Regions from separate parts of the Vibrio rarus genome, predicted to be linked through region 3. Evidence: predicted binding sites of a transcription regulator. Region 3 holds the regulator's gene; each other region holds the start of a gene.
What was found. The regulator MetJ, encoded in region 3, represses methionine synthesis genes. The targets are predictions, from matches to a motif close to TTAGACNTNTANANGTCTAA.
Positions count from the first base shown of each region.

Region 1: metK (methionine adenosyltransferase) is a predicted target of MetJ. The motif match lies at 3,994-4,013, and genes of this name have one in related genera.
Region 2: OCU56_RS11510 (MetQ/NlpA family ABC transporter substrate-binding protein) is a predicted target of MetJ. The motif match lies at 1,720-1,739, and genes of this name have one in related genera.

Region 1 is NZ_AP024900.1:2,378,176-2,385,598, reverse strand. It holds gene rsmE (16S rRNA (uracil(1498)-N(3))-methyltransferase) at 1-177, opposite strand, end outside; gene OCU56_RS10825 (endonuclease) at 272-967, opposite strand; gene OCU56_RS10820 (SprT family zinc-dependent metalloprotease) at 1,090-1,584, opposite strand; gene OCU56_RS10815 (DUF2189 domain-containing protein) at 1,693-2,487, opposite strand; gene metK (methionine adenosyltransferase) at 2,769-3,923, opposite strand; gene tkt (transketolase) at 4,261-6,255, shown strand; gene epd (erythrose-4-phosphate dehydrogenase) at 6,390-7,415, shown strand.
Region 2 is NZ_AP024900.1:2,531,149-2,538,571, forward strand. It holds gene dusA (tRNA dihydrouridine(20/20a) synthase DusA) at 1-689, opposite strand, end outside; gene OCU56_RS11510 (MetQ/NlpA family ABC transporter substrate-binding protein) at 897-1,700, opposite strand; gene pgi (glucose-6-phosphate isomerase) at 1,861-3,513, opposite strand; gene alr (alanine racemase) at 3,723-4,817, opposite strand; gene OCU56_RS11525 (replicative DNA helicase) at 4,826-6,226, opposite strand; gene OCU56_RS11530 (DUF481 domain-containing protein) at 6,487-7,209, shown strand; gene rplI (50S ribosomal protein L9) at 7,274-7,423, opposite strand, start outside.
Region 3 is NZ_AP024900.1:160,643-168,065, reverse strand. It holds gene metF (methylenetetrahydrofolate reductase) at 1-422, opposite strand, end outside; gene OCU56_RS00760 (bifunctional aspartate kinase/homoserine dehydrogenase II) at 609-3,017, opposite strand; gene OCU56_RS00755 (O-succinylhomoserine (thiol)-lyase) at 3,020-4,183, opposite strand; gene metJ (met regulon transcriptional regulator MetJ) at 4,369-4,686, shown strand; gene OCU56_RS00745 (malic enzyme-like NAD(P)-binding protein) at 4,781-6,046, opposite strand; gene rpmE (50S ribosomal protein L31) at 6,241-6,459, opposite strand; gene priA (primosomal protein N') at 6,758-7,423, shown strand, end outside.

The sequences.
Region 1 (7,423 bases), 630 kb from region 3:
TTTGGAGACCTCAGTGATGACTGCGGAATATTCGACGTTGCTTCCATCAAACAGGCAAACCGCTTGGCCTACCTGCATTCGTAATACACGCCCGATATGCCCTGCGGCATCGTCGCATAGCTGAACGTGAGTGGCTGAAGACAAAGATTCAGGATGGTATATCCTAGGGATGCGCATTTAAATCGTACCTGTAACTGACTGAACTAACTAAATATGGTTGCTATGGTAGCAAATAACAAGAGGTGTGGCTCAGTCTGCTTGGTACGATTTTCTACTGTTTACATTTTTGCGCAACAAATGGGTTGGAGTTTCCTTGGATTTTATTGATTATTTGGTTTCTTTGGCATTCCCAATCGGTCACGGCGTAGCTTTTGTTCCAAGCATTCATTAGCTTGATTTGCTGTGATGACAGTGTGATTGGGTAGTGTTGTTTCATGTATAGGTAGGTGCGTGCAATTGCCCCACGCGCGTATACAGGAGGCATGGCTTTATCGTCTTTAAAGCTGATTTGCATTTTACACTGCCCATAGCTGACACCGTGCATACCGTTCCATTGTGAAAATTCGTAATTAGAGCGGTCGCCGTTTACTTCACCTATGGCTGGCACTAAATTGTGCAGATCTGCTTCCATTTCTTTATATACAGGATCGCTCTTAGTGCAGTTGGCGCGCCCGCCTTTTTGCCAGCACTGTCTTAGCTTACCAAGTTGCGCTGCAGGGACAATGTGTTCCCATTCGATGCGATTGGCACGACGTTGTTGCTTACGTACTTGATAACCACAGTTAGAGAGTTGTGGTGTACCTTTTTTACCATGCCAGTCAATTTTACAGCCACAGTAAAAGGTTTCAGGGTGCTGCTTATAGATGCCGATAGCTAGTTTTTTAGAACGATAAAAAGAGTGAGGCTTTGCGTGCGCAGCAACAGAGATGAGTACTAGACTGATAATAAGAAAAAATGAACGTTTCAAGGGTAATATATCGTGATAGCTGAAAAACAGCGAAGAGGATACCGCTAATTCCCCCTCTTGACCAGATTGCGTCTGGTTGAGTATGAGAGGGTATTTGGGGAGGGATTGGGCGCTGAATATTGTTAGCTAAGTTGCTTTCCGGTAAAGCTCAATTCAGTTCCACAATTGCGACAACTATAGTGACTGTCACCACGAATCACTTTGTTATGGCGACGAATAGTAAGAGGGTAGGTGCGACAACCGCATTGATACTCAAAGGTCTTTCCTTGAACGGAGGTGACATCCATAGAGTGCGTCCGCTCTGGCTTAATAGCAAACACCTTGCTCATAACATATTGCCACTCTTTACCGTGTGGCCTTACTCGGCCAAATACCTGGTGAGTAATTAAATGTGCCAGTTCATGGGGTAAGACTTCATCGAAAAAGGCTTGCTGATTCTCTGCCAGCAACACTTTATTTAACTTGATGATATTGAGTTGTAAGAAGGCTTTTCCTGCTGCTTTACCTCGCATGTCTATGTCTATTTGTGGCATAGGAAAACTACGCTGAAAATGGGCGTTTGCCACTTGAATCAGTGAGGCAGTTTTTTTGGTGAGTTGGTATTGAATAGGGCTCATGCAGCAAACAATCGATAAAAATAACCTCGCTACTGTAACGTAATCAATAGCGCTAAAAAAGGAGAACCTAAGTTCTCCTGTATGGTGAGCGTTACAATAGCGGCATTATTAATGCTTCTTTTGAATGGTTGCGTGATAGGCGTGCCAAGTACCATAGCCTAAAATGGGCATGGTAATGATCATGCCGAGTCCATAGGTGGCAAAGCCAATTAATACACCACCACAAATTACGCCTGCCCATACTAAAAGAGGTGCAGGATTACTTCTCACAGCGTTAAAGCTTGAAAATATCGCGGTCATAATATCCACGCGCCTTTCTAGCATAAGAGGCATGGAGAACACCGAAATACTAAATACTACGCTGGCTAAAATGAATCCGGCAATGGAACCGGTAATAAGAAAAGGTGCAAAATCAATAATAGAGGCGCCGGCTACAGAGGGGTATAAAGCGTGCAGTAAAGAGGCTATTCGCATCCAAAATATCATCGCGACCACCAGTAATACAGCAAAGCTCCACTGTGAGGTTGAGTTACGGCCAATGGCTTTCATGGAATGGAGTAGGCTTGGTTGCTTACCTCGCTCTCTTGCCCAGCTAGTATCGTATAAACCCAAGGCAAGGAATGGCCCGATAAGCATGTAAATAATAAGAGCCGGTAGGATAACTAAATGGGAGTGGTTTCCTTGTAGATATATCAATCCCACAATACCGGCGGCGGCGATGGCAAAACATGCCCCGTAAAAAAGGCTGATAATAGGGGAGCGTACAAAATCATTTAAACCTAAAGCGAGCCATTGAAATGGGTCGCTGATGGTGATTTTGTTGCATGGCAGTGTTTTTGCGTACTCACTGTCTTTTACTTTCGATGCTTGCTGAAAGCCATCTTCATTATATGTACGAGGCATAATCATCCTCCTGATTGAGTCTAAGGGCAGAGAGGCGTTCACCTCACACTAGCCTTAAACTGAGCCACGTTATTTGATAAAACTTGATCTAGTTAACATTTTGTTCACTTGGTAACTATCGTCATGGATGGCATGAAATACAAATTTTGTATGAAAATTAATCGAAATGATGGCGGCTACAGTGGGTAGTGGTTCTGACAAAACACCTTAAGAGGAAGGGGCGAAAAAAAACCTCAGCACTAAGGCTGAGGTTTGATGTTGAGACCTTGAGATAGGTTGGCTTATTTGATACCAGCGAAATCTTTAAGGATTGCGGCTTTGTCCGTTGCTTCCCATGGGAATTCTTCACGACCAAAGTGACCATATGCGGCAGTTTTCTTGTAGATAGGCTGCAGTAGGTTCAGCATCTCTTGTAGGCCGTATGGACGTAAGTCGAAGTTTTGACGTACAGCTTCAATGATGATCTCTTGAGATACTTTTTCAGTACCAAAAGTTTCTACCATGATAGACGTTGGATCAGCAACACCGATAGCGTAAGACAATTGGATTTCACAACGGTCAGCCATGCCAGCCGCTACGATGTTCTTCGCTACATAACGAGCTGCGTATGCTGCACTACGGTCAACTTTTGATGGATCTTTACCAGAGAATGCACCGCCACCGTGACGAGCTGCGCCGCCGTAGGTATCAACGATGATTTTACGACCAGTAAGACCACAGTCACCCATTGGGCCACCGATAACAAAACGACCGGTTGGGTTGATAAAGAATTTAGTTTCTTTATTTAACCACTCTGATGGCAATACCGGTTTGATGATGGTTTCCATTACCGCTTCACGAAGATCGTCTGTTGAGATCTCTTCACTGTGCTGAGTAGAAAGAACAACGGCATCAATACCGACAATTTTGCCTTGGTCGTATTGGAATGTTACTTGAGATTTAGCGTCTGGACGCAACCAAGGTAGAGTGCCGTTCTTGCGAACTTCTGCTTGCTTCTCTACTAAAAGGTGAGAATAAGTAATGGGTGCAGGCATCAATACTTTTGTTTCGTTGGTAGCGTAACCAAACATGATACCTTGGTCGCCCGCCCCTTGATCTTTAGGGTCTGACTTATCAACACCTTGGTTAATGTCTGGAGACTGTTTACCAATAGTGTTTAGTACCGCACAAGAATTGGCATCAAAGCCCATATCTGAATGTACGTAACCAATTTCACGAACGGTTTCACGAGTGATCTCTTCGATATCAACCCAAGCAGAGGTAGTCACTTCACCACCTACCATAACCATGCCAGTTTTTACGTAGGTTTCACATGCAACGCGAGCTTTTGGGTCTTGCTCAATAATTGCATCTAGAACCGCATCTGATATTTGGTCTGCGATTTTATCTGGATGGCCTTCTGATACTGACTCAGAAGTAAACAGGTGCTTAGCCATGATGGGCTCCCTTATTCGTTAAGAAAAGACGCTTCAGGGCGCCTTTTGAATGGTACTTTTTTGTAGCTGTATCTACATCTAGACGTCTATTCTAATTTTGAATGTGTGAAATACAAGCTTTTTTACGATTTAAATGAACTAAACGTTTGCGTTAGGTCACAGCACTATTTAACAAAGATAGTGAGATGTTAAACAAATATATCTCTCATAGTTGTCATTTTGCTCGGGAAACTGTTTGCAGTAATAGAGGCGCTTTGCGACAATAACGACGCCCAACACCCTCTGTTGGGGTCAGGACTTATTTTTTTATAAATTGCTTATGCATTCAGGAGCAGACATGTCTTCTCGTAAAGATCTAGCCAATGCAATTCGTGCCCTTAGCATGGATGGTGTTCAACAAGCTAACTCTGGTCACCCAGGCGCACCAATGGGTATGGCTGACATCGCTGAAGTACTTTGGCGTGGTCACTTAAACCATAACCCGCAAAACCCAGAGTGGGCTGATCGCGACCGTTTTATTCTGTCAAATGGTCACGGCTCAATGCTGATCTACTCTCTGCTTCATTTGACTGGTTATGAGTTATCAATCGATGACCTTAAAAACTTCCGTCAGTTGCACTCTAAAACTCCAGGTCACCCAGAATATGGTTATGCACCGGGTATTGAGACCACTACCGGCCCTCTAGGTCAAGGCATCACCAACGCTGTTGGTATGGCTATGGCTGAGAAAGCATTGGCAGCTCAATTTAACAAAGAAGGTCACGACATTGTTGACCACTTCACTTATGTATTCATGGGTGATGGCTGTTTGATGGAAGGTATTTCACACGAGGCATGTTCTCTTGCGGGTACTCTAGGTCTTGGCAAACTGGTTGCTTTCTGGGATGACAACGGCATCTCAATTGACGGCGAAGTTGAAGGCTGGTTCTCTGATGATACGCCTAAGCGTTTTGAAGCTTACGGTTGGCACGTAATTCCTGCTGTCGACGGTCACGATAGCGAAGCCATCAATGCCGCTATTATTGCTGCAAAAGCAGACCCTCGCCCAACACTTATTTGTACTAAAACTGTGATTGGTTTTGGTTCTCCAAACAAAGCGGGTACGCACGATTGTCACGGTGCTCCACTAGGTGCTGACGAAATCGTTGCCACTAAAGCCGCTCTTGGCTGGGAACACGGTCCTTTCGAAGTACCGGCTGATATCTATTCACAGTGGGATGCAAAAGCATCTGGCGCTGAAAAAGAAGCCGCTTGGAATGCTAAATTTGACGCTTACGCGGCAGCATACCCAGCTGAAGCTGCTGAACTAAAACGTCGTGTAAACGGTGAGCTTCCAGCGCAGTGGGAAGAAAAAGCAAATGAAATCATTGCTGATCTTCAAGCAAACCCAGCTAACATTGCATCACGTAAAGCATCACAAAACGCACTAGAAGCGTTTGGTCAAATGCTTCCTGAATTCATGGGTGGTTCTGCTGACCTTGCGCCTTCTAACTTGACTATGTGGTCTGGTTCTAAGTCTCTTGAAGCGAATGACTTCTCAGGTAACTACATCCATTACGGTGTACGTGAATTTGGTATGACAGCAATCATGAACGGTATTGCTCTGCACGGTGGTTTCGTACCATACGGCGCAACATTCCTAATGTTCATGGAATACGCGCGTAACGCAATGCGTATGGCTGCTCTGATGAAAGTTCAGAACATTCAAGTTTACACACATGACTCTATCGGTTTAGGTGAAGATGGCCCAACGCACCAACCGGTTGAGCAAGTCGCTTCTCTACGTATGACTCCAAACATGAGCACATGGCGTCCATGTGACCAAGTTGAGTCAGCCGTTGCTTGGAAATTGGCTATCGAACGTAAAGATGCGCCTACAGCGCTTATCTTCTCTCGCCAAAACCTTGCACAGCAAGAGCGTAACGCAACTCAAGTTGCTGATATTGCTAAAGGCGCTTACGTGCTAAAAGATTGCGCAGCTACTCCTGAGCTCATCATCATTGCCACAGGTTCTGAAGTTGAACTTGCTGTTGCAGCGCAAGCTGAACTGACCGCTGCTGGCAAAGCAGTACGTGTTGTTTCTATGCCATCAACGGATGCATTTGATAAGCAAGACGAAGCGTACCGCGAATCAGTATTGCCTTCATCTGTGACCAAACGTATCGCTGTAGAAGCGGGTATCGCTGACTTCTGGTACAAGTATGTTGGCTTCGGTGGCAAGATCATCGGCATGAGATCATTTGGTGAATCTGCACCTGCTGGCGAATTGTTCAAGATGTTTGGCTTCACTACTGAAAATGTAGTGAATACAGCAAACGATCTTTTGGCTTAATCGCGAGAGAATATTTCGTTTAAGATCTTAAAATCAATTGAAACCAGCAGTTTACTGCTGGTTTTTTTTTGCCCTCAGAATATGTTCTGATAAACTCGGGCTGCATTATATAATAAGCCTTACTGGAGTTAGGTATGCTAAGAGTCGCAATCAATGGCTTTGGTCGCATTGGACGGAATGTACTTAGAGCCGTCTATGAAAGTGGCAAGCAACAGCAGATTAAAGTGGTTGCGGTCAATGAGATAGCCCAACCTGACGCAATGGCGCATTTGCTTCAATATGATACTAGCCACGGTCGTTTTCAGCACAAAGTAACTCACACTCAAGAGTATCTGAATATTCATGATAGTGATGACCATATAGATGAAATTCGTATTTTGCATTTGGCAGAGTTAGACCTATTGCCTTGGCGAGATCTAGGGGTTGATATTGTACTCGATTGTACAGGTGTCTTCGGTAGTCAGGAGGACGGTCAACAACATATTGCTGCAGGAGCGGGTAAAGTATTATTCTCTCATCCCGGCTCTCAAGATCTTGATAATACAATTATTTATGGCATTAACCATCAAAGCTTAAAAGCGGAGCATAAAGTGGTGTCTAATGGCTCATGCACCACTAACTGTATTGTTCCTATTATTAAGGTGCTGGATGAGGCTTATGGTATTCAGCGAGGCACAATTACCACCATTCACTCATCAATGAATGATCAGCAGGTTATTGATGCCTACCACTCAGATTTACGACGAACTCGCAGTGCCAGCCAGTCGATTATTCCGGTAGATACTAAGCTACATAAGGGGATTGAGCGAATTTTCCCTAAGTTTGAGAATAAATTTGAAGCCATTTCAGTTCGAGTGCCTACGGTAAATGTAACGGCAATGGACTTGAGTGTAACCTTAGATGCCAATGTGAGTGTTGATGATGTAAATCAAACCATCTTGCATGCATCTCAATGTACATTACAATCAATAGTCGACTACACTGAGGCGCCGCTGGTCTCCATTGACTTTAATCATGATCCCCATAGTGCGATTGTGGATGGGTCTCAAACTCGTGTCAGTGATGGCCAATTAGTGAAGATGCTGGTGTGGTGTGATAATGAGTGGGGTTTTGCAAATAGGATGTTAGATACGGCCTTAGCGATGCACGTGTCACATTAATTACATCG
Region 2 (7,423 bases), 480 kb from region 3:
GCCTCTCGCCCAATCATCACACCATCAAGATATTTTAGATGCTCAAGGGTTTCATCGATTGTTTTAACACCACCATTAACTCCGATATCTAGATGTGGAAAATCTTTCTTGATTTGGTAGGCGCGAGGATAGTCCAATGGTGGGATTTCGCGATTCTCTTTAGGGCTAAGGCCACTTAACCATGCTTTACGTGCGTGGATAGTAAAGTGCTCACAACCGCCTTTTTCATGAACGGTTGAAATAAAATCAGTTAAGAATTCATAAGAGTCTTGTTCATCAATACCAATACGCGTTTTTACTGTTACTGGAATATCAACTACGGATTTCATCTCAGCAACACAATCCGCCACCAATTGAGGATCGGCCATCAAACAGGCACCAAAGCGACCGTTTTGTACTCGGTCAGAAGGACAGCCAACATTTAGGTTAACTTCATCATAACCACGTTCCTGCGCCAACTTGGCACAATGGGCAAGGTCTTTAGCGTTAGAACCACCGAGCTGCAAAGCAATGGGATGTTCTTGCTCGCTAAAACGTAAAAAATCACCTTTACCATGAATGATGGCACCTGTCGTCACCATCTCTGTATACAAAAGAGTGTTCTGTGATAGCAGACGATGAAAGTAGCGACAATGACGATCTGTCCAATCGAGCATTGGGGCGACAGATAAGCGAGATGATGAGTGCATAGTTAAGACCTTATATTGAACCGTACAACACGAAACGCAATGATGATTATGTTCATGATGCTTAAGTTGAGATGACTCTCATCTCAACTTTGAACGGCGGATTATACGGCTTGGCTGAATCTTCATCAATCATAGACTTTGCCTATATACAACAAAGGCCATTTAGATATTATCCAAATGGCCTTTGTCAGCTATTTCTGTATTCATTTAGAATGCAGGTTCAATGGTGCCTTTAAAGGTTTTCTGTAAAAAATCACGTGTCGCTTGAGATTGGAAAATTTTCACTACCTTCTGATAGTCAGGGTTGTTCTTTTGATCTTCTTTAGCGGCAATCACCATCACGGCAAGAGGGGCGTCTTTTGCTTCTAAGTAGATACCTTGCTTTTTAGGATCTAAACCTGCAGACATCACGTAGTTCATGGTAATAGCAGCAGCGTCTACGTCATCTAGAGAACGAGGTAATTGTGCAGCATCCACTTCAACGAACTCAAAATGCTTAGGGTTAGCAATGACATCTTTTAGCGTCGCTTTCGAGCCTACCCCAGGTTTAAGGGTAATGAGTTTAGCCTGTTCCAATAGCAGTAAACCGCGTCCACCATTAGTAGGATCATTAGGAATAGCTACTCGAGCATTGTTTGGCAATGCGTCTACAGAAGAGTATTTATTAGAGTAAATACCCATACGCATTAATATTGAGCGTCCAATAGAAACTAAATGCGAGCCGTGCCCTTCATTGTAGTTATCTAAAAACGGCTGATGCTGGTAACTGTTTAAGTCAATACTGCCATCTTCTAGAGCCGCATTTGGGGTAATGTAGTCAGAAAATTGCACCACTTCAATCTTAATTCCCTGCTTGGCGGCCTGTTTCGCAACGGCTTCTACCACTTGAGCATGAGGCCCTACAGTTGCACCAATTTTGATAACTTTTGCTTCTTCTTTACCACAAGCTGTTAAGCCTAGTGCCAACACTGAGATAAATAGCAAATTGATTAACTGTTTTATTCCTTTCATCTTCACTCCATAAGGTATTTTAGACTTCTAGCCATCCAAAACTCAATATACGCTTATCTTATTGGATTGCAACTCTGCTCAATACACTTTTTTGAGAAGTTATAGATACAAAAAAGGTCAGCACTTGGCTGACCTTGATCACAAATTAACGTTTTAGGTATTAGCCACGCAATTGTTTAAACGCATTAATCAAACCATTGGTTGAACTATCATGAGAGTCCACAGTTTGGTTATCAGCCAGCTCAGGTAAAATTTGGCTTGCTAACTGTTTGCCAAGCTCTACGCCCCACTGATCAAAAGTAAAGATATTCCAAATAACACCTTGTACAAAGATCTTATGTTCGTACATCGCAATAAGGTTGCCTAAAGTGCGAGGCGTAATTTGCTTCACTAAGATGGAGTTAGTTGGACGGTTACCTTCAAACACTTTAAACGGTGCCAGTTCGGCAATTTCTTGCGCAGATTTACCCGCAGCAACTAATTCGGCTTCGACTACTTCACGAGATTTACCAAAGGCTAGTGCTTCTGTTTGAGCAAAGAAGTTAGACATTAGTTTTTGATGATGATCGCCCGTTGGGTTGTGGCTGTTCGCTGGAGCGATAAAGTCACAAGGAATCAGCTTTGTACCTTGGTGAATCAACTGATAGAAAGCGTGTTGACCGTTTGTACCCGGCTCGCCCCAAATAATTGGGCCTGTTTGGTAGTCCACAGCATCGCCATTACGGTCAGTGTATTTACCGTTTGATTCCATATTGCCTTGCTGGAAGTACGCGGCAAAACGGTGCATGTATTGATCGTATGGAAGTATGGTTTCTGACTCTGAACCATGGAAGTTGTTATACCAAATACCAATAAGCGCTAGAATGGTTGGGATGTTATTCTCAAGTTCAGTTGATTTGAAATGGTTATCCATATCATGCGCGCCCGCTAGCAACTCAATGAAGTTGTCATAACCCACGCCCAAAGCAATAGAAAGACCGATGGCTGACCATAAAGAATAGCGACCACCAACCCAATCCCAGAATTCAAACATGTTTGCAGTATCAATACCAAACTCAGAAACCGCATCGGCATTGGTAGATAACGCGGCAAAATGTTTCGCTACGTGCGCTTCATCTTGCGCTTCTGCTAGGAACCAATCGCGAGCACTGTGTGCGTTGGTCATTGTTTCTTGTGTAGTAAATGTTTTAGATGCCACCAAGAAAAGCGTTGTTTCTGGGTTCACTTTCTTTAATGTTTCTGCAATATGAGTGCCATCAACATTAGAAACAAAGTGTAGGTTGAGGTGGTTTTTATAAGGAGAAAGTGCCTCAGTCACCATATATGGACCAAGATCTGAACCACCGATACCAATGTTCACAACATCAGTAATAGCTTTACCTGTATACCCTTGCCACTCACCACCGATAACGCGCTCAGTGAATGATTTGATCTTTTCAAGCACAGCATTAACCGCTGGCATCACGTCTTCACCGTCAACGATAACCGGAGTGTTGCTGCGGTTACGTAAAGCCGTATGCAGTACCGAACGACCTTCTGTCTTATTAATTGCTTCGCCAGAGAACATGGCATCGATTGCAGACTTAAGTTCTGTTTGTTTAGCCAAATCAAACAGATGCTTCATTGTTTCTTTGTTGACTAAGTTCTTGGAATAGTCAACTAAGATGTCATCGCCAAATGCTTTAGAGAAATGAGTAAAACGCTGTGCATCTTGTGCAAAGAGATCTTTCATCTGCATATCTTGCGCTGATTCAAAATGAGCGGTTAAGGCTTTCCAAGCATCAGTATGCGTTGGATTGATGTTTTTCAACATTATGAGTTCCCATTATTTTAATTTTACGTTGTGCTTAACCTAAGGTAGAAAGCCTACCCTAACAATTAAACACCCCTGATTCTGACGTTGATGAAGGCAATATGAGCCTTCATCTAAATAATATTTCTAATTTAGCCTGTTATGGCTTGGATTTGGGATTATCACTGATGTATTTCGCGCAATTGTAGAGTTGCTTCACAGTTTATGCGCTAAATATGGTCTTTAATGTAAACAGGTATAACCCTAGATGTCAGCTTAGTCACTAATTCGTATGCGATTGTGCCAACGCATTGTGCGACCTCCTCCACTGGCAAAGACTCACCCCATAATACTGCCGTGTCACCCACGCTATCAGTCGCATCTGGACCTAAATCGACCGTAAGCATATCCATAGATACTCTCCCTGCTAACGGCACTTTACGACCATTCACCAATACCGGTGTTCCATTGGGCGCCATTCTAGGATAACCGTCACCATAACCCACGGCGATAACGCCAATCTTAGTATCTCGCTCGCAGGTCCAGTTGGCTCCATAGCCAATGCTTTCCCCTGCTTTGAGGTCATTCACAGCAATTAAGTGAGAGCTTAAGGTCATGACTGGGCGATAACCCAGTTGCTGCGCGTTATTATCACCAAAAGGCGAAACGCCATACATAATAATACCTGGACGCACCCAATCAAAATGACTGTCACTATGAGCAAGTATTCCCGCCGAGGCGGCCAGTGAGCGCTCGCCTTCACAATTTTCAGTCGTGGCTTTAAAAAGCTCAATTTGCTGGGCTGTTACTGGGTTATCACGCTCATCAGCACAGCCAAAATGACTGATATAACGCAAAGGATGCGCAACATTTTTACACTGATGAAGTCGTTGAATATATTCATCGTAGCGCTCTGGGCGCACACCTAAACGGTGCATTCCCGTGTCCATTTTCAGCCAAACAACAACCGGATTTTCAAGTTCAGCTTGCTCTAAAGCAACTAACTGTTCTTCGCAGTGAACAACCGTTTGAATGTTATTGGTGACTAATATCGGTAAATCACTATCAGAGTAAAAACCTTCCAGCAATAAAATAGGCTTAACAATGCCTCCCGCTCGAAGTTGTAATGCCTCTTCTACTCTGGCAACACCAAAAGCATCCGCATCTTCAGCATGTTTGGCGACTTTCAGTAAGCCATGACCATATCCATTTGCTTTTACCACGGCCAGCAAACGACTGTTCGGTGCTTGCTGATGGACTAGCTTAATATTATGACGTAACGCATCTGTGTTGATGGATGCTATAGCGGCTTTCAATCTACTCATATTAATTCTTACTCATCATCATAATCAAATGCAGGTCCAGCATAGTTATCAAACCGGGAAAACTGCCCTTGGAAAGTTAAGCGAACAGAACCAATAGGACCATTACGTTGTTTACCAAGAATAATTTCTGCCGTTCCCTTCATGGCACTGTCAGGGTTATAGACCTCATCACGATAGATAAACATGATCAAATCCGCATCCTGCTCTATCGCTCCTGATTCACGAAGATCAGAGTTAATTGGACGTTTGTCAGCTCGTTGCTCCAATGAACGGTTAAGCTGTGAAAGTGCAACAACCGGCACATTCAATTCTTTGGCTAAGGCTTTTAAAGAGCGAGAGATTTCTGAGATCTCCAAAGTACGATTATCTTGCATCCCAGGAACGCGCATCAACTGCAAGTAATCAACCATGATCAGGCTTAGCCCACCATTATCTCGGGCAATACGTCGAGCACGAGATCTCAGCTCGGTAGGCGTTAAACCTGAGCTGTCATCAATAAACATGTTCTTCTTCTGCATCAATACGCCCATAGTAGAAGAAATACGCGCCCAATCTTCATCGTCCAGTTGCCCTGTACGAATTTTGGTTTGATCTACCCGTGATAATGATGCCAACATCCTCATCATTATCTGTTCTGAGGGCATCTCTAAAGAGAAGATTAACACCGGCTTGTCCGATTCCATCGCGGCGTTTTCACACAAGTTCATGGCAAAGGTGGTTTTACCCATTGATGGACGAGCAGCCACAATAATCAAATCGGAAGGCTGTAAACCTGCGGTTTTTTTATTTAAGTCATTAAAGCCAGAGTCCACACCGGTCACACCATCTTGTGGCGTTTTATATAAGGTTTCGATACGTTCGAGTGTTTTCTCTAAGATATTGTCGACATTTTGCGGGCCGTCTTTTTCATTCGAACGCTCCTCGGCAATCGCAAACACCTTACTTTCAGCAAAGTCCACTAGATCACTCGACGAGCGACCTTGCGGGTCATAACCTGCATCTGCAATTTCATTGGCGACACCTATCAGGTTTCTTACCACTGCACGCTCTGCAACAATTTCAGCGTATGCATTAATGTTGGCCGCACTCGGGGTATTCTTTACCAAATCAGCTAGATAGGCGAAACCACCCACATCTTCTAGTTGTTCACGGCGCTCTAAAAACTCCGATAAGGTAATAAGATCTAATGGTTGGCTATCTTCAAGCAGGGTTTTTACTGCTTCAAATATCAGCCTATGCGGTCGGCTAAAAAAGTCCGTTGCCATGACTTTTTCGGCAACCGTATCCCAACGTTCATTATCGAGTAATAATCCACCAATAACCGACTGCTCCGCCTCCAGTGAATGAGGGGGAGCTTTAATTGCATCGACTTGAGAGTCTTGGTTTTTCTTTGTTCGTTGATCTACCATAGGTGTGCTCTATAACTTGCAGTTGCCGGCATTATACCAATGCTACAGGTGATGTGTTCAGAAAATTATGTTTAATACCTACGCTATTTAAAGCCCACCGACATTTAAACTCCATAACCCTAAGAGATGAGTCATACTAACTGTATAATTTTTCACTGGATATTGACTCAGACTTTCTGTGTTAATGTACAATATGCAACAGTAACTTAGATTAGAGGTATTTCGTGTCAAAAAAATGGCTATTTTGTCTGGGGTCTCTGATGTGCTCAGTACCTCACGCGGAAGAGCGTGAAGATACGGATATCGCAAGCCCTTCCCCCTTTAAAAGTGAAGTGGAGTTTGGCTATCAGTCTCACTCTGGTAATTCAGACTCTCAGTCTTTGAACTCGCGTATCAGCGGAGAATACATAAAGAACCGTTACCGTCTCAATGGTGAGTGGAAATATTATTTATTATATAAAGATGGCGCGGAAGATAAGCGGCAATCCACTTATGATCTTCAAGGAGACTACAAACTTGGTTCAAAGAGCTACGCTTATTCCAGTTTTAGTGGTTATGACTCTAAATACAGTGCCTATTTTACCGACTATACCGTATCACTCGGTTTAGGTTATCAAATCACCAACACTAAGTACGTACTCATAGAGGGGGAATTGGGCCCTGGTTATCGCTACCAAAAGCCAAATCTTGATGAAATTGGGGATGATGACATTATCTTTCCTGAAACTGTTCAAGAGCCGATTATTCGTGGCAAGCTGTCTATGGTATGGAAGCCTATTAAATCTTTATCCCTCGGCGGTAATCTCACCATAGCTGCGGGGGAAAGTAATACTCGAACGGATACCGAGCTGTCTGTAATCAATGCCATTACTGAAGATATTGCTCTGAAAATCGTTCATAACCGTCAATACCATAATAAAGTACCCGATGGGCTCAGCAATACTGATTCTGTGTTTTCCGTAAATCTGCTCTTTCTTTTTTAATTCAGGCATAAAAAAACACCGACCAAGGCCGGTGTTTTTATTAAGTTGTCTTTAGAGTAAAAAATTACTCTGCAGGTACAACTTGTAGGTTCACAGTTGCGAAAACTTCAGAGTGAAGTTGAACGCTTACTTCGAACTCACCAGTGTTACGTAGTGCGCCTTCAGGAAGACGAACTTCGCTCTTAGCAATTTCAACGCCAGCAGCTGTAACAGC
Region 3 (7,423 bases):
GATTTGAGTAATTCAACCAAATCAGACGCATACATTTCCGGTTTACCCCCATTTTCGGGAATATCACCACGTAGAGCTACGATGCTTTTTATGCCGTTTCTCCAGTAATCTTCTGCAATATTAAACAGTTCGTCACGAGAGGCATCAATACACGTTAGATGGGGGGCGGCCACTAAGCCTGTCTGGTTTTTTATCTCTTTAATAATGGAGTGAGTGCGGTCACGTTCGCCCGAGTTTGCTCCATAAGTTACAGAAACAAATTTAGGCTGTAATGTTTTAAGACGATGCACCGAGTTCCAAAGAGTCTCCTCCATTTTTTCACTGCTTGGCGGGAAAAATTCAAATGAGACATTAATGTTGTCTGAGAGCTCAGCTATATTTTGATTTAATGCATCAATGTGGCTCGCGTGTGTGTATCCCATGTATTTTCTCCCTGTGCCTTGCAAAATTTAGAACCGTGAACGCTCACTAGAATGAACGTTTAGACGTCTACATGTCTAAATAATGTAAATATATGACGGTGATGTCAACAAAAATTCTTACAAAGTTTAGGAAAAAGATGTTAAGAAGCCTTCAGTCATCAAAGATAATTGAAGGCTTCTTCTGCGTTATAGCAAGCCAGATAAGCGGTTCAGATCGGATTGCAACGCCCCTGCTGTGACCTCACGCCCCGCCCCAGGGCCACGAATCACTAGCGGGTTATCTTTGTACCATTTACTTTCAATGGCAAAAATATTGTCACAAGGAAGGAGATTTGCCAGTGCATGGTGCTCTTCTAGCGCCTCTACACCTACTGTCGCTGCGCCCTCTTTAGAAAGGCGTGCAACATAGCGTAAAACCTTACCTTGGCTTTGAGCCTTATTGAGACGCTCCTGTAACGCATCATTTAATACCGGTGCTTGATGGAAGAAATCATCCACTGATAATTTTAGTAGACTTTCTGGCACTAGCGACTCTACTTTGACACTTTCAGGCTCAAGATCTAATCCCGATTCACGCGCTAAAATCACTAATTTTCGCATCACATCCGTGCCATCCAGATCCGATCTTGGATCCGGCTCTGTCAAACCTTGTTGCCATGCAAGATCGACCAACTCACTAAATGGAATTGACCCATCATATTGTTGGAATAGCCATGATAAGGTTCCCGAAAAAATACCAGAGATAGCCACAATTTCATCACCGCTCTCGCGCAAGTCACGCACAGTATGGTTGACGGGTAATCCAGCACCTACGGTGGCGTTATATAGCCAATGACGTCCTGTTTTAGCAAACACATCCTGTACTTGGTGATAAGACTCACTTGGCGCAGAACCGGCTAATTTATTTGCAGAGATAAGATGCATGCCATGTTCTGCAAACTCTAAATACCGGTCAGAGACCACTTGACTAGCCGTCACATCCAGCACAACGATTTCGTCATAACTGGATTGTCGTCTAATTAGTGCCAGCCAGTCTTGATCAGCAGTGACCGCTTCATCAGCAAAACGATCGCTCACTAAGTTAGGATCAATCCCCTTCTCATCAAACCAATAACGATCACTGGCGACAACAGCAATAAGGTTAAAACTCATACCTCTGCGCTTTTCTAGCTCACTTTTTTGCTTGGCAAATAATTCAATCCAATTTGAACCAATGTTCCCTTTACCACACAATACAATTCCCACGCGCTTTTGTGCTTGGAAAAGCTGTTTGTGTAATCGATCCAGTAAATGAGGCATCTCAGTGGTTTTTACTACGGCAATTAAGCTAAGTTCAGAGTCTGTTTCAAACATGAATTCCACAGAAACTTTTTTCAGTGTTTGATAAAAACCAAAGCAATGATTGGCATTGTTGGTTACACCTGCACCCACAGCTGCAATTAACGATAATCCAGATTTTACCGTTACATTGATGTCTAGAGGCGATGCTTCAATGCACTCTAAGGCACCAGCTAATAATTCGCTGGTGTAGGCCAAGCGTAAACAATCGTTATCTGATTGCGTTTCATAGGCCAGTGGTGCCAATTGCGCTTTATTTAATAACGCCAGTACTTGTGGCTCTAAGCGCTCAAAGTCATGACCACTACCTAAGGTAAGTTCAATCAGGTTGACCTCATCAAGAGACGTCACTATTTTTGCACCTCGGCCTGAGGCCAATACACGCTCAATGCGAGTAGAGCCCGACTCCGGTTGATGGCTACAACGAAGCTCCATATCCATTGTGCTCTGCGCCACCGGTTGTAAAGTACGGCTGTGCAATACAGGAGCGGCTAAGCGAGCCAATTCACTTGCTTCATCTAAACGCAACAAAGGCAATAGACAAGCATCGCCCACAATTCTTGGGTCGGCGCTATATACCCCAGCTACATCACTCCAGATAGTGACTTTAGCCACTTCGGCCAAGGCACCTACAATCGTTGCTGAGTAGTCCGAGCCATTACGACCCAACAGCACGGTTTCCCCTTGTTGGTTTTGCGCCATAAACCCAGTGATAACCAAGCGTTGATGTGGATGCTGAGCAACGATGGACTTTGCCAATGGCCAAGATAGAGCTCGGTCAATTTCTGGCTGAGTACCGATTTCCGCACGTAAGAAATCACGAGAGTCGATAGCCACACTCGCCATATCACGCTCACTAAGTAACGCGGCGAGAAGACGTGAAGACCATACTTCACCATGACCAAGCACGGATGATTTTTGTGCTTCCGTTAATGGAGCATTTAAAGCGCTTAAGGCTGTAAATTCATCGTTCAATACGTCTTGTAGTTTTTGTGCTTTTTCTGATGGAAGCAGTTCAATAATTAATTGATTCTGATAACTACGCAATTCAAGCAATATTTCATGGGCAATGCGTCCATCTTTTTCCAAAGCCTCAAGCCAGCGTAATAAGTTGTTCGTCGTAGAACCGGCTGCTGAAACAATCACTAAGTCACCCACATTGGAGTACTCAGATAAGATGTTTACGACGCGATCAAAACACTCAGCACTGGCAAGGCTACTACCGCCAAACTTATGTAATTGCTTTTGGTTAGCCATTATTATTCCTCTATTAAATCAAATGCTTGAACAAGATCATCAATTAAATCACTTGAGTCTTCTAATCCCACAGATAAACGTAATAACTGGTGAGAAATTCCGGCTTGCGCTAGAGCTTCTTCGCCCATGGCTCTATGCGTCATGGTAGCTGGGTGGCAAATCAAGCTTTCAACACCCCCCAATGATTCTGCTAATGAAAACAGTTTTAAGGCACCAACAAATTCCTTTAACTGCTCCATAGTACCCTCAAGTTCAAAACTCAACATACTACCAAAGCCTGATTGCTGACGCTGGGCAATATCATGCCCAGGATGCTCTGGTAAGCTTGGGTGATAAATTTTCTTAACCCGTTTTTGTGACTGAAGATAGGTCAATATTTGTTGGGAACTCTCTTCATGGGCACGCATGCGTACACCTAAAGTACGCAACCCTCTAAGCGTTAAATAACTATCAAAAGGGGTTCCCGTAGCGCCAATGCAATTTCCCCACCACGCTAATTCTTCCGCATGCTGCTCTGTTTTGGTAATGACCACCCCACCAATGACATCCGAATGGCCATTAATGTATTTCGTGGTTGAGTGAATAACAAAGTCCGCCCCAAGCTCTAATGGCTTTTGGAAGATGGGCGTCAAGAATGTGTTATCTACGGCCACTAGCGCCCCAACCTCGGTCGCTTGTGCACATACTTTTTGAATATCAACCACTCGTACTAACGGGTTAGATGGTGTTTCAATAAGAATCAATTTCGGTTTTTTCGCGATGGCTTTTGCCAATGCCACTTCATCTGATTGATCAATAAACTCAACCTTAAAATCCCCTTTCTGTGCTCGGGTATTAAAAAGGCGATAAGTACCACCATAGCAATCATGAGGGGCAATAATCAGGTCATCGGAACCTAAGAACGCCGATACCCATAAATTCAGTGCTGACGTTCCACAGTTAGTTATGACAGCACCTTTACCGGACTCTAACTCATACAGTGCCGTTTCAAGCAATCCTCTATTAGGATTCCCTGAACGGGTATAATCATACTGCGGTACATCTCCGAAAGAAGGGAAGCCATAGTTAGTGGACAGATAAATAGGGGGAACAACAGCATGATATTGAGTGTCGGACTCGATACCGGTGCGGACGGCGATCGTCGATGACTTATGTTTACTGCTCATCTTCTGGTCTTTTCCTTTGACAATGGTGGTTGGTATTGGATGCCAATCAAATTAATCTGCTTATAGCCTACCCCGATCAGATTAAGACATCAACACATCTAGACGTCTAAATGCCTTTACATATAGCAGTAAACATCGCTAGAATTAGTTATTAACTCTTATATATTAAGCAATAAAGGTTCCCAATGGCAGACTGGAATGGCGAATACATCAGCCCATATGCTGAACACGGTAAAAAAAGCACTCAAGTAAAAAAGATCACTGTGTCTATTCCGCTTAAAGTTCTTAAAATTCTTACGGATGAACGTACACGCCGTCAGGTAAATAACTTGCGCCATGCAACCAATAGCGAATTACTTTGTGAAGCATTCCTACATGCTTATACAGGTCAACCGCTACCAACGGATGAAGACTTAAGAAAAGACTGTCCGGATGAGATCCCTGTAGAAGCAAAAAAAATCATGTCTGATTTGGGCATTGAGCTCGAAGTATTCGATGATTAATCAATTTTGGCCGTTACCCAGCCAACGATAAACATAAAAAAGGGGATGAGAGTTAAATCACTCTCATCCCCTTTTTGTCTATATATACAAAAAGCTACTTCTCTTGCATATATCCTTCAGGAAGATCTATTCGTGCGACACCAGACTGCACAGCCGCTTCGGCGACGGCTCTCGCTACACGCGGTAATAAACGTGGATCCATCGGCTTCGGTATAATATATCCCTTACCAAACTCTAATGAGTCCACTCCTGCAGCTGCCAATACTTCGTCAGGCACTGGCTCTTTTACCAACTGGCGAATGGCTTCTACTGCGGCCAATTTCATTTCTATATTGATTTCACTGGCTCTCACATCTAAGGCCCCACGGAAAATAAACGGGAAACATAGGACGTTATTGACCTGATTTGGGTAATCAGAACGCCCAGTACCCATAATAAGATCAGTACGTACCTGATGAGCTAGTTCAGGCTTTATTTCCGGATCTGGGTTAGAACAAGCAAATACAACCGGCTTATCGCTCATTAATGCTAATGCTTCTGCAGCCAATAAGTCTGGGCCAGATACCCCAAGAAACAGATCGGCACCTTCGATAACATCTTCTAAAGTGCGTTTATCTGTGTTGTTAGCAAATAGCTGTTTATATTCATTTAAGTCATCACGGCGTGTGTGTATCACCCCTTTACGGTCAAGCATGTAAATCTTTTCGCGTTGAGCACCACATTTGATCAATAACTCCATACAAGCAACCGCTGCCGCCCCTGCCCCTAAACAGACAATGGTAGAATCACACAATTGTTTACCTTGTAGCTCAATGGCATTGAGCATTCCTGCTGCCGTGACGATTGCGGTGCCATGTTGGTCATCATGAAATACCGGAACATCACAGCGCTCGATCAAGCGACGTTCAATTTCAAAACAATCCGGAGCTTTAATATCTTCGAGGTTAATACCACCAAATGTGTCAGCAATAGCCGCCACAGTATCAACAAACTCATCAATGGTACGATGCTTAACTTCAATGTCGATAGAATCTAACCCAGCAAAACGTTTAAATAATAATGCCTTGCCTTCCATGACGGGTTTCGATGCCATAGGCCCTAAGTTACCCAAACCTAATATCGCTGTGCCATTAGAAATAACAGCCACTGTGTTTCCTTTGCCGGTGTACCGGTAAACGTTATCAACATTCTGTGCAATTTCACGAACAGGTTCTGCAACGCCAGGGCTGTATGCTAAAGCAAGGTCATGAACAGTATCAGCAGGAGTGGTGAGTTCGACAGCAATCTTTCCTGGTTTAGGAAACTCGTGGTAATCGAGGGCTTGTTGACGAAAATCGTTGATAACTTGGTCATCTGACATGGAAAAGAATTCCTTAAAAAGTAGCAAGATAATAAAGAGAGGTAAGTGTAAATAAAAGTAGAGGAATGTGCTACACGGTGATTAAGGTTCTGTACTGGAATTGTAGTAAATATTAGCTCAATCTAGCCAGTGAGATACTGGTAAGATCAAAAAAGGCCGCCTAAGCGACCTTTTTTATTTCTTTGCTACTAAGATTATTTCTTAGAAGAAAGAGCACCGAAACGCTTGTTAAAGCGATCTACACGGCCGCCAGTATCAACGATACGTTGCTTACCAGTGTAGAACGGGTGACATTTGTCACATACGTCTAGGTGGATAGATTCTTTAGCTAGAGTTGAGTTGAACTCAAAAGTGTTGCCACAAGAACAATTTGCAGTAACAGATTTGTACTCAGGATGGATACCTGCTTTCATGGGAAAACCTCATTTATAGGCCGTGTCGCTATCCAGTTCTATGCTGAACACCACACGTAGTTTCTAACAGTGACACCGATTAATTCAGTATCTTCAAGGCGCAGTATAGTAATGAATTCGTCTAGTATGATCAACACATTTGTCCCTTTTTTCGCCACTTTTTTCTGCGCCTATCTTGCCCTATTAATAAAGAGGACCTTATAGAGCCGAGCTAGGTTCATTTATCGTAATTTTATCGGCTTTTTTCTAGTATTATCATGACTGCCAATTTTGATTATGAAAACTTCAAAGAGATCCCATGCGACCAACCATTGCCAGAGTTGCTTTACCTGTCCCTCTGGATAAAGAGTTTGAATATACTATTCCGTCCCACCTCTTCCCCGTTGTTGGTGTTCGCGTGTGGGTGCCATTTGGGCCTAAAAAACTATTAGGGGTCATTACCGCTCTTACTCATCAATCAGAATACGATATCAATAAACTGAAGCCATTGAACTCCGTCTTGGATTTCGAACCTATTTGGCCAGAAAAACTGTATAAATTAATTTATTGGAGCAGCCGTTTTTATCAACACCCACTCGGTGATACCTTAAATGGTGCTATGCCTGGGGCCCTACGAAAAGGCAAACCCGCTCAAAAACAAGCACAAAAATCTTGGACTATTACTCACCAAGGGCGCGATCAGCTCATGCAAGGTTTTGGCCGCGCGGTGCAACAAGCAAAAGTAATGCATGCATTACAAGATGGCAGTTTGTCGCATAATGAACTGCTCAATCTTGAGATACCCAGCTCTGTCCTCAAAACCCTAGAGCAAAAACAGTGGATAACCTCCTCTGAAGTGGTTGAGATTAATAATCAGTGGCAAGAGGTACGCGTCAATGCCCAAGATAAACGAGAGCTTAATCACGAGCAGATGCTGGCTGTGGTTACCGTTAATCATGTAGAAGGTTATGAGTGTGCCCTACTC